DNA from 3 places in the Populibacterium corticicola genome. Region 3 is predicted to be linked to each of the others. Evidence: predicted binding sites of a transcription regulator. Region 3 holds the regulator's gene; each other region holds the start of a gene.
What was found. Region 3 encodes LexA, which represses DNA repair genes until DNA is damaged. Its sites were predicted from a motif close to TCGAACANNTGTTCGA; they were not measured.

Region 1: ruvA (Holliday junction branch migration protein RuvA) is a predicted target of LexA. The motif match lies at 5,110-5,125, and genes of this name have one in related genera.
Region 2: ACFSYH_RS02645 (YbaK/EbsC family protein) is a predicted target of LexA. The motif match lies at 5,978-5,993, and genes of this name have one in related genera.

What each region holds. Positions count from the first base shown of each region.
Region 1 covers NZ_JBHUOP010000001.1:515,782-523,137, forward strand. The annotation lists gene pgsA (phosphatidylinositol phosphate synthase) at 1-71, shown strand, start outside; gene ACFSYH_RS02400 (phosphatidylinositol mannoside acyltransferase) at 71-1,018, shown strand; gene ACFSYH_RS02405 (glycosyltransferase family 4 protein) at 1,011-2,195, shown strand; gene ACFSYH_RS02410 (hypothetical protein) at 2,195-2,896, shown strand; gene ACFSYH_RS02415 (NUDIX hydrolase) at 2,893-3,414, shown strand; gene ACFSYH_RS02420 (YebC/PmpR family DNA-binding transcriptional regulator) at 3,627-4,382, shown strand; gene ruvC (crossover junction endodeoxyribonuclease RuvC) at 4,392-4,961, shown strand; gene ruvA (Holliday junction branch migration protein RuvA) at 5,149-5,769, shown strand; gene ruvB (Holliday junction branch migration DNA helicase RuvB) at 5,762-6,847, shown strand; gene yajC (preprotein translocase subunit YajC) at 6,982-7,356, shown strand, end outside.
Region 2 covers NZ_JBHUOP010000001.1:563,547-570,902, reverse strand. The annotation lists gene ACFSYH_RS02660 (error-prone DNA polymerase) at 1-3,262, opposite strand, end outside; gene ACFSYH_RS02655 (DNA polymerase Y family protein) at 3,255-4,997, opposite strand; gene ACFSYH_RS02650 (hypothetical protein) at 4,994-5,962, opposite strand; gene ACFSYH_RS02645 (YbaK/EbsC family protein) at 6,188-6,757, shown strand; gene ACFSYH_RS02640 (GNAT family N-acetyltransferase) at 6,754-7,356, shown strand, end outside.
Region 3 covers NZ_JBHUOP010000004.1:455,963-463,318, forward strand. The annotation lists gene ACFSYH_RS11535 (ATP-dependent DNA helicase) at 1-1,366, shown strand, start outside; gene ACFSYH_RS11540 (L-lactate dehydrogenase) at 1,423-2,424, shown strand; gene ACFSYH_RS11545 (acyltransferase) at 2,575-4,302, shown strand; gene lexA (transcriptional repressor LexA) at 4,512-5,213, opposite strand; gene ACFSYH_RS11555 (LysM peptidoglycan-binding domain-containing protein) at 5,477-5,866, shown strand; gene nrdR (transcriptional regulator NrdR) at 6,299-6,793, shown strand; gene ACFSYH_RS11565 (aldo/keto reductase) at 6,895-7,356, opposite strand, start outside.

The DNA of each region.
Region 1 (7,356 bases), on a different contig from region 3:
TCGCCACGTTCGTTCAGCGGATGCTGCATGTGCGCAAGCAGTCATACGTTGCATCCAAAGGGGCAAACTGATGGCCTTCAACGCGTTCGGCTTTGCATGGAAGCACGCCTATAAGATCCCTGGCCCTATCCTGCGAGGCTTGCTCAACGTTGCGGCCGATGTGACCTGGCTGTTGCATAACGGTGGCGTGCACCAACTGGAAAAGAACCTCCAGCGGGTCCGTCCAGACCTCACACCAAAGCAGGTACGTGCCCTCTCGCGTCCTGCAATGCGTTCCTATCTGCGCTATTTCGGTGAGGCCTTCGTACTCACCCACGCCAGTGAGGAACAGGTGAGACATCGCGTGAGAGCCGTGAATGACGGGCCTGTCGTCGCTGCAATCGCGGCGGGTAAGAGCCCTGTCCTTGCACTGTCGCATCAGGGTAACTGGGACCTCGCTGGGGTGTGGGCCTCCGCTCACCTCAACCCGGTGTTGACCGTGGCTGAACGGCTTAAGCCGGAAGAGGTGTTCCAAGACTTCGTTACCTTCCGGGAAGCTCTCGGCATGACCATTCTTGCGGCTGGTGACTCTGGCGTGTTTCGGGAACTGCTGAGGGCCGCCAATGGGCCGGGACGCTTGATCTGTCTTCTCGCGGACCGTGATCTCTCGGCTTCCGGTATCGAGGTTGACCTGTTTGGACGTCGAGCTCGGGTCGCCGCTGGTCCTGCTGCTCTCGCTGTCGGCTCGAAGACCCCGCTCATCCCGGCGAGCATTCACTACGAGAGAATCACGGGGGAGCGGCGCAGACATGCAGGTAGCCCGTGGGGTATCGTCATCACTTTCCATCCTGAGGTGGAGGTAGACCGGACGCTTCCAAAAACCGAGCAGGTCGCGGCCGCAACGCAGGGCTGGGTCGATGCACTCGCGCAGACCATTCACGCTCACCCACAGGACTGGCACATGCTGCAAAAGGTTTTCATAGAAGACCTCGACCCAGAACGTTATGCCCGCACGCTAGCGAAGGAATCTCATGGATAGGCGCAAACTGCGCGTTGGAATCGTCTGCCCGTACTCATTCGACGCACCGGGCGGTGTGCAGTTCCATATCCGCGACCTGGCTGAAGCGCTCATGGAGCAGGGGCATCACGTGTCTGTGCTCGCGCCAGCCGACGAGGGCACTGAGATTCCCGATTACATCACTTCCGGTGGCAAGGCGCTGCCCATTAAGTACAACGGTTCGGTTGCGCGGCTGACCTTTGGTCCCCGTGCAGCCGGGCGAGTACGTCGCTGGCTCAAGGAGGGGCAATTCGATATCCTGCACCTTCACGAGCCGATGACGCCATCGCTGTCGATGCTTGCGCTGTGGAACGCCCGCGGTCCGATTGTGGGCACTTTTCATACCGCCTTGATTCGCTCGCGGGCCCTGCAGTTTGTGTATCCGATGGTTCGTCCGTCGCTTGAGAAGTTTTCCGCCCGCATCGCTGTCTCCGAGGATGCGCGCCGCACGCTGATCGATCACCTCGGCGGCGATGCAATTGTCATCCCCAACGGCGTGTATGTGGACGCTTTCGCGTCTGCGCAACCTGATGACCGTTGGACGGGAACCAAAGAAGCACCCACGATCGCGTTCCTCGGTCGTCTTGACGAACCGCGCAAGGGGTTGCAGGTTCTCACAGCCGCAATACCGGGTGTGCTCAAACGATTCCCTGGAGCTCGCTTCCTTGTCGCGGGACGGGGGGATGAGGGCAAGGCCCTCGCCCTCGAAACGCTCGGTGAGTTGGCGTCCAGCGTGGAGTTCCTGGGTGGGATTTCCGACGAGGAGAAGGCCGCGCTGCTCTCTTCCGTTGACCTGTACATAGCTCCGCAAACGGGCGGTGAGAGCTTTGGTATCGTGCTCGTTGAAGCGATGAGCGCTGGGGCAGTCGTCGTGGCATCCAATCTTGGTGCCTTTGAACGGGTGCTCGACTACGGGCGTGCAGGCTTCATGTTCACCAACGGTGACGGCGACGATCTGGCACGTCAGATCATTCTCGCCCTTGAGAACCCCGAAGCGCGCGCTGCAAAGGCTGCTGCCGCAACCGAGTTTGTGCAGCAGTTCGACTGGTCGCAGGTGACGGCTAAGGTTTTGACCGTGTACGAGATGGTTCTCTCTGCCTCTGCCGCGCTTGGACAGGTCGAAGTGGATTCGTCCCAACAGGTCAGGGAGGCCAGCTGATGCTGTGGTCTGAAGTCGCCATCATCGTCATTGCCGTCGTCGCCCTCGTCGTATGGTTCGCGCTCGTGACAGCGCGCCGACTTGACCGGCTCCACCGCAAGGTGGTCTCCTCTCGTCTAGCGCTCGACTCACAGTTGTTGCGCCGCGCCTCGGCCACTCACGAACTCGCGAGCTCGGCCGTGCTTGATCCCGTGAGTTCTGTTCTACTTGCGGAGACCTCAAAGGCGGTCATGGGAACCGACGCAGACGGCGATCAGGAACTGCTCACCGCTGTGCCAGATCTCTCGGAACTCGTTGTCGCGCACAGGCAGCGCACGGCCTCCGAACCAGCGCCCCGGCTTGCCGTCTTGCAGGCGCTCGATGCGGGCCTTGGGACTGAACGCGAGGCGCGCGAGAGTGCTCTGACCGCAGTCGTGGAGGAGATCCTAGAGTCACCAGAGGATACTGCGGGACTCTATCAAGACCCCTACGCAGCCGAACTGCTCGAGGCGATCTCTGGTGCCTGGTATCGAGTGCAGATTGCGCGGCGATTCCACAACGAATCAGTCCTGCAGGCACAGCGTGTGCGTTCGAAGCGTTGGATTCGTCTGTTCCGGATCGCGGGTTATGCACCCATGCCGCACACCGTCGAATTCGATGACGGATGGCCCGCAGGGCTCAAGCAACCGAACGCGACCCTTCCGCTGGGCGGCGTATCGTGAGCCCTCGGCCACGTGAACGGCATGCAGCACGGGTTCTTATCCTTGATGAGTTAGACCGTATTCTGCTTGTCAAAGGTCATGATGCTGATCGCCCGGAACGTCAGTGGTGGTTCACCATTGGTGGTGGTTTAGAGCCCGGTGAGACCTCGCGCACCGCTGCGGCACGAGAAGCATGTGAAGAAACGGGCCTCAATATCCATCCGTCGGCTCTCATCGGTCCGGTCCTGCAACGTTCAGCCATCTTCGACTTTGACGCTGAGCATGTGCTGCAGCACGAGGAGTTCTATCTCGCGCGCATCCATTCAAGCGCAGCCCTGTCACGCGCTGGCTGGACGGAACTCGAGAAGAGCTTCGTCGACGACCTGCGTTGGCTCACCATCGACGAACTCGATCACGCTGAGATTGAGGTTTTCCCGCGCGAATTGGCTCGGCTCGTCGCCAACCTAAAAAATGGCTGGGATGGCACTCTTATCACTCTGGGACTTGAGGTTGATCAGGCCAGTTTGGCTCAAGATTAAGTGCAAGCACACACGCATCACAGTGAGCCGCGAGCCTAAAGTGCAACCGCACGCCCCAAGAACCGGTAAAATTCTAAGCAATTGTGTTGGCGGGACATGCCGAAGCTCAACAGCCCCTTGAACCAAATGGGGTTGGGGCGAGCCTAAAACTGGACCGGTGTTAGACCGCCCACACCAGCCACCGACGTCAACACAACAAGGAGTCCACGTCCATGTCAGGTCACTCCAAATGGGCCACTACCAAGCACAAGAAAGCGGCAATCGACGCAAAGCGTGCCAAATCCTTTGCCAAGCTCATCAAGAACATTGAAGTAGCGGCGCGTTTGGGCGGTGCTGACATCAGCGGAAACCCAGCCCTCGATCTTGCTGTTACCAAGGCCAAGAAGACTTCGGTTCCCAACGACAATATCGACCGGGCGATCAAGCGTGGCGCTGGACTCATTGAGGGTGGCGCTGATTATCAGACCATCATGTACGAGGGCTACGCACCGGGCGGAATCGCCGTACTCGTAGAGTGCCTCACCGACAACAAGAACCGTTCCGCCGCAGACGTACGTGTTGCCTTCACCCGTTCCGGCGGACAGATGGCAGACCCAGGTTCGGTCGCATACATGTTCTCCCGCAAAGGCCAGTTCATCGTGCCAAAGGGCGATATGACCGAGGACGACCTCATGATGGTCGTGCTTGACGCAGGCGCTGAAGAGATCACCGATGAGGGTGAGAGCTTCGAGATCATCTGCGAGCCAAGCGACACTGTGGCAGTACGCGAAGCCCTCAGGGAAGCCGGTATCGAAAACGACGACGAGTCTATCTGGTATCCCGCGACTCGAATCGACGTTGACGTTGACGGCGCGAAGAAGGTGTTCCGCCTGATTGACGCACTTGAAGATTCCGATGATGTCCAGAACGTCTACGCAAACTACAACGTGCCGCAGGACGTTGCCACTCAGCTCGAAGCAGAAGACTAAGAAATACCCATGCGCGTACTGGGGGTAGACCCGGGATTGACCCGGTGCGGAATCGGCATTGTCGATTCCGCACCCGGTCGACGCGCATCGCTCGTGGCTGTCGGCGTCCTGCGTTCCTCGCCAGAACTCACCGTTGACATGCGGCTACTCACGATTTCACAGGAACTCGACCAGTGGCTCGATGCCCATGTCCCTGACGTTGTCGCAATCGAGCGGGTGTTCGCGCAGAACAACGTCTCGACCGTGATGGGTACCGCCCAAGTCGCCGGACTGGCGATGGTCGCGGCAGCGAAGCGGGGTCTGCCCGTCGCGATGCACACGCCATCCGAGGTCAAAGCAGCAGTCACCGGGAGCGGCGGTGCTGAAAAGGCTCAGGTACAGAAGATGGTGGCGAACATCCTTGGCCTGGGCGAGCTCCCAAAGCCAGCGGATGCCGCAGATGCCCTGGCCATCGCCATCACGCAGCTATGGCGGCCTGCCGGAATGCTCGACAAGGCCGAACGCTACCAGATGACGCCCGCTCAACGGCAGTGGGCAGCCGCCGAGCAGGCGGCGCGCAAGGCGCGCGGCGTCCGCTAGTTCTCGTGCGGCATTACGTGGCTGGGGACGGCTGGGACGTTTGATTGACGACGAACTGGACTGTTCGTCGGAAATGGACGCCTTGGAAGGGCGGCTGGAATAGCGTGTGGCGTGCCGCAAGAACCAGCGGGAAACTTGATAGTGTCATTCGTACAAACGTTCTAAAAGGCTGATTCGAGTTCATTAGATGATTGCTTCGCTCACCGGAACCGTTGCGACGGTACGGCTCAACTCCGCGGTACTCGACGTCAACGGCGTGGGATACCTTGTCCATGCGACCCCGAACACGCTTATGAGTCTGCGGACCGGGGAGAAGGCGACTCTTGCAACGCAGATGGTCGTGCGCGAAGACTCTATGACGCTTTACGGCTTCAAAGACGCCGATGAGCGCGAGGTCTTTGAGATCGTCACCACGGTTTCGGGCGTTGGACCACGTCTCGCCCTCGCCATGCTCGCCGCTCACTCAGCCGACACCATTCGCTCTGCCGTGAACTCACAGGACGTGAATGTTCTGACCCGCGTCCCTGGTATCGGACCCAAGGTCGCGCAGCGTATCCTGCTGGAACTGCAGGGAAAAATGCACGCACCGGTCACCATAGCCGATGTGGGAGGGCCTGCTCCGGAGGCTGTCACTGATGAACGCGCACAGGTCATCGAGGCTCTCGTGTCATTGGGGTGGAGCGTCAAAGCCGCAGAAGACGCCGTCGCCGTTGTGCTCAAGGATCGTGGCGAGACGGTTGTTGTCGCAACCGCTGTGCCCGCAACCCTGCGTGGCGCTCTTAAAGTGCTAGGTGGACAACATGGCTGATCAGCTCGACCCAGAGCAGACCGGGGCCGAGGGATACGCGGTTGGCTCCTCGGAGTTCGATGCATCCGGGTTTGACCGACTGACCTCCTCAGGTGCTTCCGACATCGAGCGGGCCGCCGAAGCCGCATTGCGCCCTCGATCACTCGATGACTTCGTGGGTCAACGGGTCGTGCGAGACCAACTCTCGCTCGTGCTCGACGCGGCGAAAGGTCGCGGCGCAGCACCGGATCACGTGCTGCTCTCTGGTCCACCCGGACTTGGGAAGACAACACTCGCGATGATTATCGCCGCCGAACTCGGCGTATCACTGCGCGTGACCTCTGGACCCGCGATTCAACACGCCGGTGACCTCGCTGCCGTGCTCTCGTCGCTTGACGAGGGCGAGGTGCTGTTCATTGATGAGATTCACCGTCTTGCCCGTCCCGCCGAGGAACTTCTCTACGTTGCCATGGAGGATTTTCGTGTCGATGTAGTTGTGGGCAAGGGCGCGGGTGCCAGCGCGATTCCGTTGTCTTTGCCACGCTTCACCGCAGTGGGAGCGACCACCCGTGCAGGGCTGTTGCCCGCACCGCTCCGCGATCGCTTCGGGTTCACCGGACACCTCGATTTCTACGAGGCAACCGATCTCGTGCGGGTCGTGACACGATCGGCTGGTCTGCTTGGGGTGGACATCGAGCCGGAAGCCGCCTCAGAGATCGCCTCGCGTTCCCGCGGCACACCCCGCATCGCCAACCGTCTACTGCGCCGTGTCCGTGACTGGGCGCAAGTTCGTGGAGACGGCAAACTCAACCTCGCCGCCGCACGTGCCGCACTTGAGGTGTACGAGGTGGACCCACGCGGCCTTGACCGCCTTGACCGCGCCGTCCTCACCGCACTGTGCACCCGGTTCGGGGGAGGACCGGTCGGGTTGTCCACCCTGGCCATCACGGTGGGTGAGGAACCCGAGACCGTTGAGACAGTCGCCGAACCCTTCCTTGTCCGCGAGGGATTGATGGGTCGAACTCCACGGGGCCGTGTTGCGACTCTTGAAACGTGGCGACACCTTGGGCTCGTACCACCGGCGGATACGACCACCTAAGTTTTCTGACACAGGAGTCTCAGCGGCTCTGACCTCACTGCGCGGTTCTCAGGGTTTGCGCGATAATGGGAACTTGCGCGTCCTCCTGCACGTTCACGCTAAAGGTCCTCAGACAGAAAGTTAGGTGTGTTTTAATGCCAGATCCGATTTTGATTATCATGCTGGTCCTGGTCGTCGGTATGTTCTGGTTCACCGGGCGCAATGCGCGCAAACGCCAGAAAGAGATGGCTGACCTGCGTGAATCTCTTCAGCCAGGGCTGCAGGTCATGACTGCATCGGGGTACGTGGGAACCGTCGTATCGGTTGACGGCGACCTGGTCACCCTCGAATCAGAGGATGGCGCACGCACCAAGTGGGTAGCCGCCGCGATTGCCAAGCCATACGAGGCAAGCCCTGCAGTTGGAACAGTGGAGACTGCGGCAAGCCCCGAGGATGCCCCTCAGGGATCTGCCACAACCGGCTTTGTGGTTCCTGACAACATTTCCTCGCTCATCACCAAACCAGGTGAC
Region 2 (7,356 bases), on a different contig from region 3:
AGCACACGACGTTGACTATTCCTGTCTCATCCTCAAGGGACAGAAAGGTAATGCCCTGAGCGGTTCCGGGGCGTTGGCGGTGGGTGATAACACCAGCAGTGGTTATTCGTCGTTCCTTTTCACCGGTATTGACTTGGTAAGCGCTGAGAATGTTTTGCGAAGTCAACTGCTCGCGTACGAGTTCGGTGGGATAGATCCCGGGGTTGATTCCGGTGGACCATTGGTCAGCTTTGGCGCGTTCGACAACGCTCATTTCAGGTAGTGGTGGTGCTTCTACACCCAGGGACAGTCCTTCGAGTGTGTCTGGTTTTTCTTGGGTGAGGACTCCTGCCGCCCACAGTGCTTCCCTGCGGCTCACCCCGAGGACATCGAAAGCGCCAGCTGTTGCGAGCGCTTCAAACTGTTCGGCTCGCAGTTCGGTGCGACGGGCAAAGTCACGCAGGTCCGTGAACGGCCGTGCAGCCAAGATTTTTTCGGCTTCTTTCTCCCCTATTGTCCGCACGCTTGTCAGGCCAAGTCTGACGGCCAGATGCGTGGGCACAGGGACAGGAACCCCGTGTCGCGGCTTAGCCGATTCCTTTTTATTACCGACGATTCGATCGTTCTCCCCCACCTCACCTTGCGTATTGTCTGGGTTGGGTTCGACGGATGCATGGACTTCAGATACGTGAATACAGACTGGGAGGATGTTAAGCCCGTGTCGACGAGCATCGTTCATGAGGCTTTGCGGTGAATAGAAACCCATCGGTTGCGCGCCGAGCAGGCCTGCGAAGAAGGCTGCCGGGTGATAGGCCTTCAGCCAGGAACTTGCGTATACGAGCATCGCAAAGGAGAAAGCGTGAGATTCGGGGAACCCAAAATCAGAGAATGACTCAAGCTTTTGGTAGATTTCTTGAGCTACCTCCCTGCTGATTCCGTTGGCTGCCATACCATCGAAGAGTCGATCTCGCAGGGCTCGCATGCGTTCCCTTGAACGTTTGGCTCCCATGGCTCGGCGAAGTTGATCTGCCTCTGCCGCCGTGAAGCTTGCGGTGTCGATGGCCATTTGCATGAGTTGCTCTTGGAACAGTGGCACACCCAGGGTTTTACTCAGCGATTTTTCGAGTAGCGGATGTAAGTAGGTGACTTCCTGGATGCCACGTTTGCGCTGAATGTAGGGGTGCACCGAGCCACCTTGGATTGGTCCGGGGCGGATGAGCGCTACTTCCACAACTATGTCGTAGAACTCTTCAGGTTTGAGCCGGGGCAAAGTGGCGATCTGGGCTCGTGATTCCACTTGGAACACCCCGACCGTGTCTGCTGCTTGCAGTAGCTCATACACTTTTGGGTCTTCTTGAGGGATGGTGTGCAGCGTATGGGTTTGGCCTTCAACCCGTTCGATGTGCTCGAAGGCGAGCCGGAGTGCAGTGAGCATCCCAAGACCTAGCAGGTCGAACTTGACGAGTCCGGCATCTGCGCAGTCGTCTTTGTCCCATTGCAGGACCGTACGACCTTCCATGCGAGCCCATTCCACTGGACACACTTCGATGACTGGGCGGTCACACAACACCATGCCTCCGGGGTGAATGCCTAGATGACGCGGTAGTTTCCGTAACTGTTCCGCAAGGCTCAGTACATCGTGCGGGATATCGTCGCGACCATCACGTGGAAAGTTTTCAAGTTCCTTGGCAGTTGGTGAGAATCCATCCCTGCGCGCCTCTGTGTCCACGTCCGTTTCCATCTCGCTCAAGGAATTGTGTTCTGACGTTTCTTCTTCCGCCCGATCACCGTCAGACACTCTAGAACCTTGCGAATCCGGGGCTGAAGAGTTCGGCAGGCCTGGTACGCGGTGTTCGGTCAGTGAGCCCCACCGGTCCATGCCCTTCGACCAAGCATTCTGCTGACCCACGTCGTATCCGAGGACTCGCGCAGCGTCACGCACGGCAGAACGGGACCTGTACGAGATAACGTTTGCGACCAGAGCTGCATGCTCGCGGTCATAGCGTTCGTAAACGTATTGGATGGCTTCTTCGCGCCTACGTGATTCGATGTCCACGTCAATGTCCGGTGGCCCGTCTCGTTCGGGTGCCAGGAATCGCTCGAACAATAGTCCATGTCGAACCGCGTCCACAGCGGTGATGCCGAGTGCGTAGCAGACTGCAGAGTTGGCTGCTGATCCTCTCCCCTGCGCGAGGATTCCGTTGCGTCGGCAAAAGTCCACGATGTCGTAGACGATGAGGAAGTATCCGGGAAAGTTGAGGCCTTCGATGATCCGTAACTCGTGCGTGATCTTCTCGTAGGCTTCACGACTGTTCGGGTCGTCCGGGCTGCCATACCGTTCACGTGCTCCACGCATGGTCAGTTCACGCAGCCAGGTTGCTTCCGTATGACCGTCTGGGACTGGATACGGCGGCAGGTTTGGTGCCACGAGCGCGAGGTCGAACGCGTATTCACGTCCGAGATCCGCAGCCATTGTTACGGCGTGTGGGTGGGCGCGATGCAAATACATCATCTCTTGACCGGAACGCAGGTGACGTGCCGAGGTTGCTTCGAGCCATCCATCCATTTCTTCCAGCGTGCAGTTAGCTCGTAGTGCTGCGAGCGCTTGTCCGAGTGGTGCTGAGGCGGGCGTGGCGTAGTGGGCGTTTGTGGTGGCTACGAGTGGGATGTTAAGTGTGCTGGCGATGAGGGCTAGGCGTTCGTTCCTTTCGTCGCAGTGGGATGTTCCTTCCCAGGTGATCTCTATGGCGATGTTGTCTTTTCCGAAGATTTCTTTGAGCTGGCACGCGTAGGCGTGTGCAGCTTTGTGGCCTTTGGTTTCCAGGAGCGTGCGAAGGCGTCCCTTGCGACATCCGGTGAGGATGTGCCAGTTGTTTTTGGCTGCTGCTGCGAGGCTTTCGAGGGTGTGGTTGGCTTTGCCTTTTTCTCCGGTCTCTAGGTGTGCGCGGGCGATGGTTGCGGAGAGCGCTCGATAGCCTGTGGGGTTTTTGGTGAGGATGATGAGGTGGTCGCTTTGTGGGTCTTTGGTTCCGATTGGTTGTTCTAGGGTGCCGTGGGTTGTCGGTAGGTGGAGTTCGGCTCCGAAGTTGGTGGCCAGTCCGACTGTGCGGGCGGCTCGGGCGTAGTCGACGACTCCGTAGAGGCCATTGTGGTCTGTGAGTGCGAGTGAGGTGAGTTCTAGGCGCGCTGCTTCTGTTGCGAGTTCGGTGGGGGTGCTGGCTCCGTCGAGGAAGCTGAAGGCTGAGTGGGCGTGGAGTTCACTGTATGGGGGTGGGTTAGTCATAGATTCCCTCGCAGTACCATGTGCCGTTTGTGTAGGTGACGAGGAGTGGTTTGTGGTGTTCGGGGATGAGTTGGAGGTAGATGGATCGTTGTGGGGTGCGGCGCCACCATCCTGTGGTGATGGGCCAGGGGCCTGCCCAGTCGTGGATGTGCAGTGGTTGGGTTTGCGTGTCACTCCAGATGAGTGTGTGGGGTGGTTCGGACATTGTGGTGCGGTTGGTGAAGGTGATGTCGTGTCCGCTTGGGCCGTGCAGTTCGATGTGGCATGGCGGGTTGAGCAGCAGGGTGGGTGCTGGTGATGGGAGTGCGCCGGGCCAGGGTGCGGGTTCTGGTGGGGTTACGCGCGTTTCTTGTTCTTCCCAAGGTCGGTGTGTGGTGCGCCCAGTGTAGGTGCGTCCGCCGGTGTGTTCGATGGTGTGGACGTGTTGGGGGCCGATGAGGCTGGCGATGCGTTCTGCTGCGCGCTGGGCACGGAGGTCCCCTCCGGAGGATGTGCCCCAGAGGGATTCTTGGTGGGTGGCTGCTCCGATGATGTCGTGTGCGGTGAGTTGCAGCCGGGTGAGGGCGCTGGTGCGTTTGGTTGCGGTGTCGTCGTATTGTTCGGGTTCTGTGTGTGGTTCGTCCCGGGCTTGAGCACCTTCTCCTATCTGTCCGTTTCGGGAGGAGGAACCCGGTCCATGAAGTAACTCGCGCTCAGCTTGTTGGGCGCGTCGTTTGCGTACTGCTGCTTGTTCGCGCAGTGCACTGTTGGTGAGCCATCCTTCGAGTTGCCAGCGCACACGTTGGGTGAGTCGTTCTGGGCTCATGGCACCGAGTGCCGTGTCATCCATGCGCCAGTTTCGGCTGAGTTCGGTTCCGTCGCTCATGCGGGCTTCGATGGTGATGCGCCCGCAGGTTGCGGACGCGTTGATGAGTTCGTTGTGGATCTGTTCTGCTAGGCGACGAGCATAGAAGGCGGCTTCGTCGACTCGCGTTGCCGGATGGTCGAGTGAGGTGTGCACTGTGATCTCGGGGATATTGCGTGTATCTAGTGGAGTGTAGAGGTCTTTGCCGTGTGCGAGTTCGTGGATTCGTAGCCCGTCCGCTCCGAATCGGGTGTGTACGAGGTCGCGTGGGAGCTTCGCGATATCCCCGAAGGTTCGGATGCCCAGTCTGTCCCACAGTGCTACGAGTTCACGGATACGAGTGCGTTCGCTCGTGGATGCGAGTGCGTGGAGTGCATCGATGAGGGGTCGGGCTGACAGGAATGTTTGGCTCTCCCCCGCAGGGATCGGACGCATGGCTCGTGCGGACAAGATTGCGGCTAGTAGTCCTTCGGCAAAACCGACGTGAGCTTCGCATTGGGCTTGTTCTGCGATGAGGTCAACGATTTTGTCTGCGAGCGCGTCTTCGCTTGTGAAGTAGCGGGTGGGCCCTGTTGCGCCGAAGGTGATGAGTCCTGGGCGCAGGATGTCGAGGTATGGGATGAGGGTTTCGACCTCGTGGGCGATGTATTCGAATTCTTTGGCTTCGAGTGGTTCGTTGGCGTGGAGGACTTCTATGTCTGGGAGGAGTTCTTGGGCGTGGCGTAGGGGCATTCCGGTGCGAATGCCTGCTGTGCGGGCATAGCCGGATGCGACATGGACGCGTTTGTTGGCGATGAGGATGGCGGGTGTGGTTGCGGGGAGTTTGTTGACTGCGAGGGCAACGACGAGTGGCCAGTCTGGGATCCAGATGGTTCCGGTTCGGCTGCTCATATTACGTGTTCCAGGGGTGTGGTGTGGAGGGTGAGTTTCGGTGCGTGACTGATGCCTGGCGTTGGGTCTGTTGCAGCACTGCCAATGGAGGTGCTGCTGCCAGAGGCGTTGGCGTTGGCGCCGACGAACCTGCCGTTATGGGTGGTGAGCGTTGCAGTGGTGTTGCCATACTTGTTGGCGGCGTCCACGTTGTAGGTGCAGGAGGTGAGTCGGCCTAACCCATTTTTGGTTCCGGCCCATTGCTCGCGTGTGGTGTCGACGTAGGTGCGTGCGCCGGGCCAAGGACGCCCCGTGATGATGTGGGTTCCACGTTCTTTGGCTCGGGCAGCAAGCGTGCGTTGTTCTGCCGGGGTGAGGATTGTGTGCGGCCCGAGCAGGATGAGGTCGGTTCCGTCGATGAGCGTGGCGATGATCTGTGGGGTGTGGTCCGCGGGGTGTGGCACGACGAGTAGTTTGCTGAGGTCTACGCCAAGGTCGTGTGCTGCACTGTAGTTGAGCTCTGGTGCACCGACGATTCCAGCCCAGCCTCCTGCTTGAGTGTGTTGCACGAGTAGGGCTAGTGCCGTGTGGGTTGAGCCATGAGCTACGGTGATCGCACCTCGGTGTAGGCCGTTCGGGAAGAGCGCTGTGAGTGTTGGGTGCACAGGAATGGGTATGCGGTCTTCACGGGTCATGACCCGACCTGCGCTTGGATACTCTTCACTAACGTCCACGGAGTTCGACTGATTCAGTGCATGCTGGCTGTTCCCCGGGGCCAGGAACTCACGGTCCTGCGCGCGAGTGACGGCACGCAGTCCCTGTTTGGTTTCAGCTGCTGCGAGCGCCGCTTTGGCGGCGCGCAGCCGATCTCCATGTGCCCCTGGCCCTAGGGGGTGATTCTTCTGGGACGTGCCTGATCGTCGCGAATCAGCAAGGTTTTCTTCAGTGCGCGAGGCGTCTATTTCCACCGATATTGGGAGACTCATTTCAGACACCGCTTTTCGAACATGTGTTCGATTCTAATGATGCGTGGGGTGTCTGACAAACCTAGGGATAACGGTGCCAGGTCAGCACGAAATCGGGCCGCACGCTTCTCGACACCACTGCAGACCAGGAGCCTCCACCCGCGGTAACCAGCGCTTCCCCTAATCCACCGGGTCACGATGTGAATAGGTTCGTCGCTCCTGGACAACCGGCACTAGGGTGGTTTTATGTCTTTCGCAACACCTTCTTTGTCGCTTGGTCAGGTTCGTTGGGTGGGTGCGCTTGAGCATCCTGAGTTGCTCGGCCCGGTTGTGCATGAGCAATTACGCGCGTGGCAGACGGAGCACCCGAAACTGGTCCAACAGGTCATGGCCTGCGAGATTGATCCTGAGCTTTCGGATACCGCCGTCATGTCGGAGCATTACGACATTCCCATGGACACCTCGGTGAACTGTGTACTCGTTGCGGGTAAACGCGAGGGTGTGGAGCGCACCGCAGCCGTTGCGGTTCGGGCAAGCACCCGTGCGGACATCAACGGCACGATCAAACGCATGTTGGATGTGCGGAAGGCCTCGTTCGTCCCGATGGATCGCGCGGTTGAGGAATCATCGATGGAATATGGTGGCATCACCCCCATCGGCTTGCCCGAGAACTGGCGTTTTGTGGTGGATGGTTCGATTGATTCCGATGCGTGGATCGTGATCGGTTCGGGTATCCGCGCCTCAAAGATCGCGGTTCCGGGATCCGTTTTGGTGGCACTGACTGGCGCTGAGGTCATTGAAGGGCTTGGCCGATGATTACCGTACGTCCTGCACTGCCTGGCGACGAGTCGGCAATCGCCTATCTCGCCGCCCGCACATTCCCGCTCGCAAGCCCCGCTGGCACGAGCCAGGAGGACATTGATGCGTTTATCGTCGGTAATCTGAGCGCCGCGCATTTCGCGGCGCATATAGCCGCGCCAGCCACGCACGTTATTGTGGCGGTACGTGAGCTGATTGCCGACGATTCCCCAGCTTCCAGCCCCGTATCGCCCACAGCGGTGGCCGGGTTGAGCCCTGACCTTGCTGTTGTTGAACGCGATGGCAGGTTGGAGGAAGTTGTGGGGTACGGGCTGCTTGCGGGCGGCGATCACGGTGTGCCGGACGAGTCGTTTGGGGTTCAGGGTTCGCCGAGTATTTATCTGTCCAAGTTTTATGTGGATGCTCAGATGCACGGCGGGAGTGTCTCTGCGCCGCTCATGGAGGCCGTGCGCGCTGCCGTGCAGCAGGAGTTCTCAGCCTCAAGCGTGTGGCTTGCGGTGAACCAACTCAATGTTCGCGCCGCCAAGTTCTACGAGAAGTCTGGATTCCAGAGGGTTGGCACCAAAACCATGCAGGTTGGTTCACGCCTGTTCGCT
Region 3 (7,356 bases):
CGCTTTTGAGTCCGACGTTGTGGTCACCAACCACACCATGATCGGGATTGCGTCGACCGGCTCACCAAACGTCCTACCCGAGTTCGGTCCGCTGATTGTCGACGAGGCCCACGAGTTGGTTGATCGGGTGACCTCCGCTGCCACGGCCGAGCTCTCGCTCGGCTCGATTGAGCAGGCGGCGCGCTTGGCGCGCCGCAATGGGGGCGTCAGTACGGGAAACCTGGAACTCGCGGTGGAGAACTTTGGACAGGTCATGCTTGAGATCCCCGAGCAGACCTTCACTGACGCTATGCCGGAAGAACTCCAACTGTGTGTCGAAGCGATCCGCGATGCGGCACGAGACCTCGTCACGCAGCTCAAGCCCAAGGACAACCAGAACGACGTGGACAGCGGCGTGAAGGTTGCAACCGCCGCTATGCTCGTGATCTTTGAAATCGCAGAGCGCATGGCTGCTGCTGACCGAGGCGTTGACGTACTGTGGGCCTCAAAACCCCGATTCGGGTCGGAGGAGGGCGTGGCCCGCCTGAACATCGCTCCACTCGGAGTGGCTGGTCTGCTTGGAGTGAACCTGTGGGGAATGCACACCGGCATCATGACATCTGCGACCCTGTCGCTTGGCGACTCGTTCGAGCCCGTTGCCCGCAGCATCGGCATGGATGCGGCGGTGAACCCTGAAACGGGTGAAAAGCGAACGTGGGATGCGCAGGATGTGGGTTCCCCGTTTGACTACCCCAAACAGGGCATCCTGTACATCGCAAAGGACCTACCCACACCGGGACAGAGCCCCACCACCGAATCGCAACTGGACACCATCGCCGAGCTCATTGAGGCCGCTGGCGGGCGAACGCTGGGTCTGTTCTCCTCACGCCGAGCTGCGGAGATGGCGGCGGAGGAAATGCGCAACCGCGTGGACTATCCCATCTTCTGCCAGGGCGAGGATCAACTTCCAACCCTGGTCAGACAGTTCAAGGAATATGAGGAATCGTGTCTGTTCGGCACGCTGTCCCTGTGGCAGGGAGTGGATGTTCCAGGGCCGGCATGTCAGCTTGTGATCATGGATCGTATTCCGTTCCCGCGCCCCGACGACCCGGTCAAGTCGGCACGTTCGAGACTCATCGCCGCCAACGGTGGGAATGGTTTCATGCAGGTTGCCGCCTCCCATGCGGCGCTGCTGCTCGCACAGGGGGCTGGACGGCTTGTGCGTACCGTGGACGACAGGGGAGTCGTTGCGGTGCTCGACCCACGCCTGGCCACAGCGCGCTATGGTTCGTTCCTGATCAAGTCCATGCCCGACTTTTGGCAGACACATGACAAGAATGTCGTGGTGAACGCGCTGAGGCGCCTGCGCGCTGCTGACGCGAAGTGACGTAAGTTCAAGTATTGTGAGTGCGAGAACTCAACCGCCGTCAGAGGGGAATCCATATGTACTTCGAGTCACTCGGGTCCGCTTCCGAAGCCTCCGCTTCGTCGAGCACCCACAAGACCTCAAAGGTATCGATCGTCGGGGCTGGGGCCGTCGGCTCAACCATGGCCTACGCGGCGCTCATGCGTGGTTCCGCCCGCACTGTCGCGCTCTATGACATCAACGCGTCCAAGGTCCAAGCAGAGGTCCTCGACCTGTCGCACGGCATTCAGTTCATGCCGATGGCAAATGTCCTGGGATCAGACGATGTTGAGGTCTGCCGTGACTCTGATGTCATCATGGTGACCGCAGGCGCGAAGCAGAAGCCCGGACAGTCGCGCATCGACCTCGCTGAAGCGACCATCAACCTGGTCAAGACGATCCTTCCGCCGCTCCTTGAAGTCGCCCCAAACGCAACCTACGTCATGGTCACCAATCCTGTAGACGTTGTCACGTATGCGGCATTGAAGATTACCGGACTGCCACGTCACCAGTTGTTCGGTTCCGGTACCGTCCTGGACTCCTCCCGATTGCGATATGTCCTTGCGCGTGAGCTCGGCGTAGCTGTTCAGAATGTTCACGCATACATGGCCGGTGAGCACGGCGACTCGGAGATCCCACTGTGGAGTTCCGCGACCATTGGTGGTGTACCGCTGCTGGACTGGCCTGGAATCAACGGACGTGGCCCACTGACTGAGGCACAACGCGAGGCTATCGCCAACGAGGTCATCACCTCCGCCTACTCGATCATCGAGGGCAAGGGCGCCACCAACTACGCTGTTGCGCTTGCTGGTTCTCGAATCATTGAGGCGCTCCTCAAGGACGAAAACCGAGTGCTTCCGGTGTCGACGCTCGTGGACAACTACTTCTCGATCACCGATGTGTGCCTGTCCATTCCAACCGTTGTCGGTGGGCGGGGCGCGGCAGAGCAACTGCGAGTCCCACTGTCCAACGCTGAATACGATGGTCTCAAGAGTTCGGCTCAGAAACTCAAGGAAGTCGCACGTCAGTTCGGTTACTGAGCCCCAGTGCACAGTTGAGGGCTTGTCTTCCACCGATCTCCGTGAAGACCTGATCAGAGAGCCGCGAGCCTCACGATCCATAGTGAGGACACGCCCTAGGCTGTATGTCATGACTGAGATCACCATCGATGTGGATGGCATACCGACCCCATGGCGTGCGCGCCACGCCGCTGGGAGCGGTTCGTGACGACGCGGCCGTTCGACGCACATCACTACGACGTGGCGCCGTGGGAGTTCTGGGACCACGCCGACAAGTCCGAGCACGCCGCCCAGTTGGAATTGCAGCGGCAGTTTCTCGCCCTGCATCCCGAGTGCACGTTGGGCGACCAGTGCTTCATCTCCAGCCAGGCGGCAGTACAGCCCGGTGTCGTCCACATCGGTGCACGTTCCACCATCGCGGCACGCGTGCACATTGACGGGGAGGTGAGCATCGGTGCGGACTGTTCGGTGAACGTCGACGCCGCCGTGAGGGGACGGGTGAGCATCGGCGATGCCACGCGCATCGGTGCCCGCACCTCTCTGGTGGGCTTCAACCACGGTTTCGACGCAGAGCCGGAGGTGTTCCGCCAGCCTCACACGAGCCAGGGCATCCGCATCGGCCGCGACGTGTGGATCGGCAGCAGCGTAACCGTGCTGGACGGTGTGAGCATTGGCGACAAGGCCGTGATCGGGGCCGGATCGGTTGTGACCAAGGATGTACCGTCTGGAGCGATCGCGGTGGGGAATCCCGCCCGGGTGGTGCGGTGGCGGGTGGCACCACAGCAGGACGATGCGCTGATATCGGCGCTGCGCGAGTTCGACGCGGCGGTGAAGCGAGATGTCAGGGGTATCGTCGCCCAGGCCTGGAACCCAGGGCTGAACGGAGGCCTCTTCAGCGATGCGCAGGGCCGTCCACCCACGCTCCGTGCGCAGTGCGATGCCATCGAACTGTATGCGGCGGTGTACGGCGAGGTGCCGCCGCAGCGCAGCATCGAACAGCATCGTGACCTGCTTGCCTCGTGGCAAGATCCCACTAGCGGCCTGTTCTTTGACTTCGACGCCAGCGATGGTGGCGACAACGGTGCATTGCAAACGCAGAGGAGATGCTTCGAGGACCCGGACGCGAGTTACACGCTTCTGGCCGCTGGCTACGCGCTGCGGCTACTTGGCGCCGAGCCACCGCACGGCGTCGCGTTTCTTCGAGAGGCCACGGCCGATGCACTGGTCGCCTACCTTGACGACCTGCCATGGACGAACAAGGCATGGACCGCCGGTCATCAGGTGGACGCGCTGGGCACGGCTGTTTTGCTGGACTGGGAACGCGTAGGTTCGCACGCGCCCACCCACCTGCGCACCCTCCTGGGCTGGCTCATCGCCGCCGTGGACGACGAGACGGGTATGTGGGGGAGCGCTGCCGACGACGGCGACCTGCTGCAGATGGTCAACGGCTACTACCGCCTCACGCGCGGTACGTTCGCGCAGTTCGGTGTGGCGCCGCCACACCCGGAGAGGGTGATCGACACGGTACTGCAACATGTGCGCCGGGGAGAGTGCTTCGCGATGTCGCGCCAGGACGCCTGCAATGTGCTCGACGTGCTGCATCCACTGCGCTTGGCAGGGGCGTACACTCGCCATCGCGCAAGCGAGGTCACGGAGGTGGCTCGCACGCTGCTGGCCGATGCGCTCGCTCGCTATATACCGGGAGAGGGCTTTGCGTTCGCCGCGGTGGAGTCGCCCGGTATTGATGCGGAGCAGCGCGCACCAGGCCTGCAGGGCACGGAGATGTGGCTCACCATTGTCTGGCTTGCCGCAGACCTGCTCGGGCTGTCCGGCAACCTGACCTACGAGCCACGGGGCGTGCATCGGTCAGTCCCCGAGACGGTTCTGTCCTCGTCCTAGACCGCTGCTGTATCGCGGGCCGTTATTCGGGGCGGAACGACAACATTCGCCACCCGCACCCGCCGAGGACGACGCGGTGCCACCATCAGCGCCATCCTCATCTGGCTACCTCATATGGGAGACGTGCTCTGGCCGCAAAGCCTAGAAACGAACGCAGAGGGGCGCGGAAGCCACATGGTTTCCGCGCCCCCTCGTGTCTACTGCCAGAGCTACAGGCTGCGCATCACTGAGACGACACGGCCAAGAATCGTTGCATCATCACCCAAGATCGGTTCATACGCAGGGTTGTGTGGCATGAGCCAGATATGTCCTTCCTTGCGCTTGAATGTCTTCACGGTTGCCTCGCCATCCAGCATCGCAGCGACTATTTCACCGTTCTCTGCCGTGTTCTGGTGTCTGACAACCACCCAGTCACCATCGCAGATGGCGGCATCCACCATTGAGTCGCCTGAGACCTTCAACATGTACAGGTCTCCGTCCCCCACGAGTTGCTTGGGGAGCGTAAAGACATCCTCCACATCCTGCTCGGCCAGAATCGGCGAACCTGCGGCGATGCGTCCGACCAGTGGAACGTCCCGTGTGACGCTTGATTCTGCGAACACAGGCAACTGAACGACGGTGGTTGCCGCCTCCGCATCTTTCCCTGTGCGCGCGAGGGTGTTCGTTGCTGATTCCTCGTCCTCGAGAGACACGACCTCGATTGCCCGAGGGCGGTTTGGGTCCCTACGGATGAAACCGCGCTCCTCAAGCACGTTCAACTGGTGCTTGACCGAAGAGGGACTCGTCAGGCCGATTGCCGCACCGATCTCGCGCAGGGTTGGCGGGTAGCCGCGCGAGTCGAGGGACTGCGCGATTGTTTCGAGAACAGCTTGCTGCCGCTTAGATAGCTGGTCTCGCTCTGGTGTCTCCATGCGCCAAACTCCTGCGTGTGGTTCGAATGTCAGATGGTTCTGGTGAACTTTGCCTGTAAGCAAGACTAGGCAATTTCACCTCGGGATTCAAACATTTGTTCGAGTGAGTCTCCGGGAGGTCTTGCATTCGAACCAGTTTTTCGTACACTTGTTCTAACGAACATATGTTCGAATCGCTGGTTTGGGTACATGGTTTCTGGCGGGCAGTGGTTGTTGCTCATCGTTTCGGCTTGGTGAGTGCTGTTGATTGAAGGAGTGGACGGATGGCAATGCAAGCGCAGACTGGAATCATTATCGAGTTTCCGGCATCGCATGCTGCGGAGCGTCGGGTTTCGCGCGAGCGCTACGGGCGGTCGGGTCTGCGGGGCCTGCGCCTGACGCGACGTGGACGTTTCGTGGTGTGGGCTTTTGCCATCGTGCTGTCGGTGATTGTGGGTGCGATGCTTGGAGGGGTCGCGGCTGCGGGGGAGGCGCCCGAGGGTATCCCGGTGACGGTTCATTCCGTGGAGCAGGGCGAGACGCTGTGGGCTCTCGCGTCAGGGATTAATCCGGGTAAGGACAATCGCGATGTCGTCTTTGAGATCATGCGTTTGAATGGCATGTCGGATGGATCGCTCAAGGCTGGTCAAACCTTGCTTTTGCCCAGTTATTAGGATTACGCAACAGGGTAGTTGCGTAATCGCCAAACATGCCTTAAGTTAGTAATACCTAACAAGAGGGCTGGGGGGCTGTCTGTTAGGGGAAAGCATTCCGCTTTCGGTTTCATCTCATCCTTCCTACGTGGTGCGGCGAGTCGCCACGCAAGTCGAAGGTTGGGCGCTCTGGAATGGGGCACAGCCTAGGCTGTGCCCCATTCGGCATTTTGGGGCCAGGCCCATCAGCACTGTGTGGGTTATTCTTCGCCGTTGTGTGCCTTTATGTTGCGCATAACGGCGAACAAACCCACACATCGGTGGGGTCATATGGGTGCTGGAGAGTTCCTTGTGATTAGTGCGTGATGAATTGAGTGCCAGGGAACTGACGGGTACACCAGTCGGGTAACGTAAAATGAACCGGAAGTTAAACCCAACCGGTAGGAGCACGACGTGCATTGCCCGTTCTGCAGGCACCCAGACTCACGAGTCGTCGATTCCCGCACGTCCGAGGACGGATCAGCGATCCGTCGACGCAGGCAGTGCCCCAAGTGTATGAAGCGATTCACAACAATCGAGACAGCCAGTCTCTCGGTGGTGAAACGATCCGGCGTGACCGAGCCGTTCTCCAGAGAGAAAGTCATCAACGGCGTACGTAAAGCCTGCCAAGGACGGCCAGTATCTGATGACGATCTTGCTGTTCTCGCTCAAAAGGTCGAAGAGTCTATCCGCTCAATGGGACTCGCAGAACTCGACGCCTACGAGGTAGGCCTTACCATTCTCGGTCCGCTTCGGGAACTGGATGAAGTTGCATATCTGCGCTTCGCAAGCGTCTACCAAGCATTCGAGTCGCTCGAAGACTTCGAAGCCGCGATTGAGCTCTTGCGCAAGGAACGCGAAGAACAGGCCGAGGGAGAAGCCGCCGAAGCAGGATCGGCTGAGCAGTAATCCTCGCTACTCACATCCTGCAAAGGGACTGAACGTCAAACGGTGCCGTGCTGGAGGACAACCCTCTAGCGCGGCACCGTTTTGACCAGTTGGCACTGCTGCTATAGATCGCTAGAGCGAGAGGCCCACAGGTTGAGGCCGCCGTCCACAGCGGTCGCTTCGATCTGCCTCAGTTGCGCATCGGTGAACTCGAGATCGAGCACCGCATCGAGGTTCTCGCTGAGCTGTTCCACAGTACGCGCACCAACGATGACCGAGGTTATCTCTGGGCGGCGTAGTGTCCAGGCGAGAGCCATCTGGGCGAGAGACTGCCCACGCTCGACCGCAATGTCATTCAATGCGCGCAGCGCCGTAATATTCTCCTGCGAGACGTACGACCGGCTAAATGATCCGCCTTGAGCTGCTCGCGAATTCGTGGGAATGTCACCGGACAGATACTTGGTGGTAAGCAGCCCCTGCGCGAGTGGCGAGAACGCGACGATCCCGAGTCCAGCCTCTGCGCACACTGAGGCCACTGAGTCACCATCAGCGTCTTCCTCTTCAATCCATCGGTTCAGGAGCGA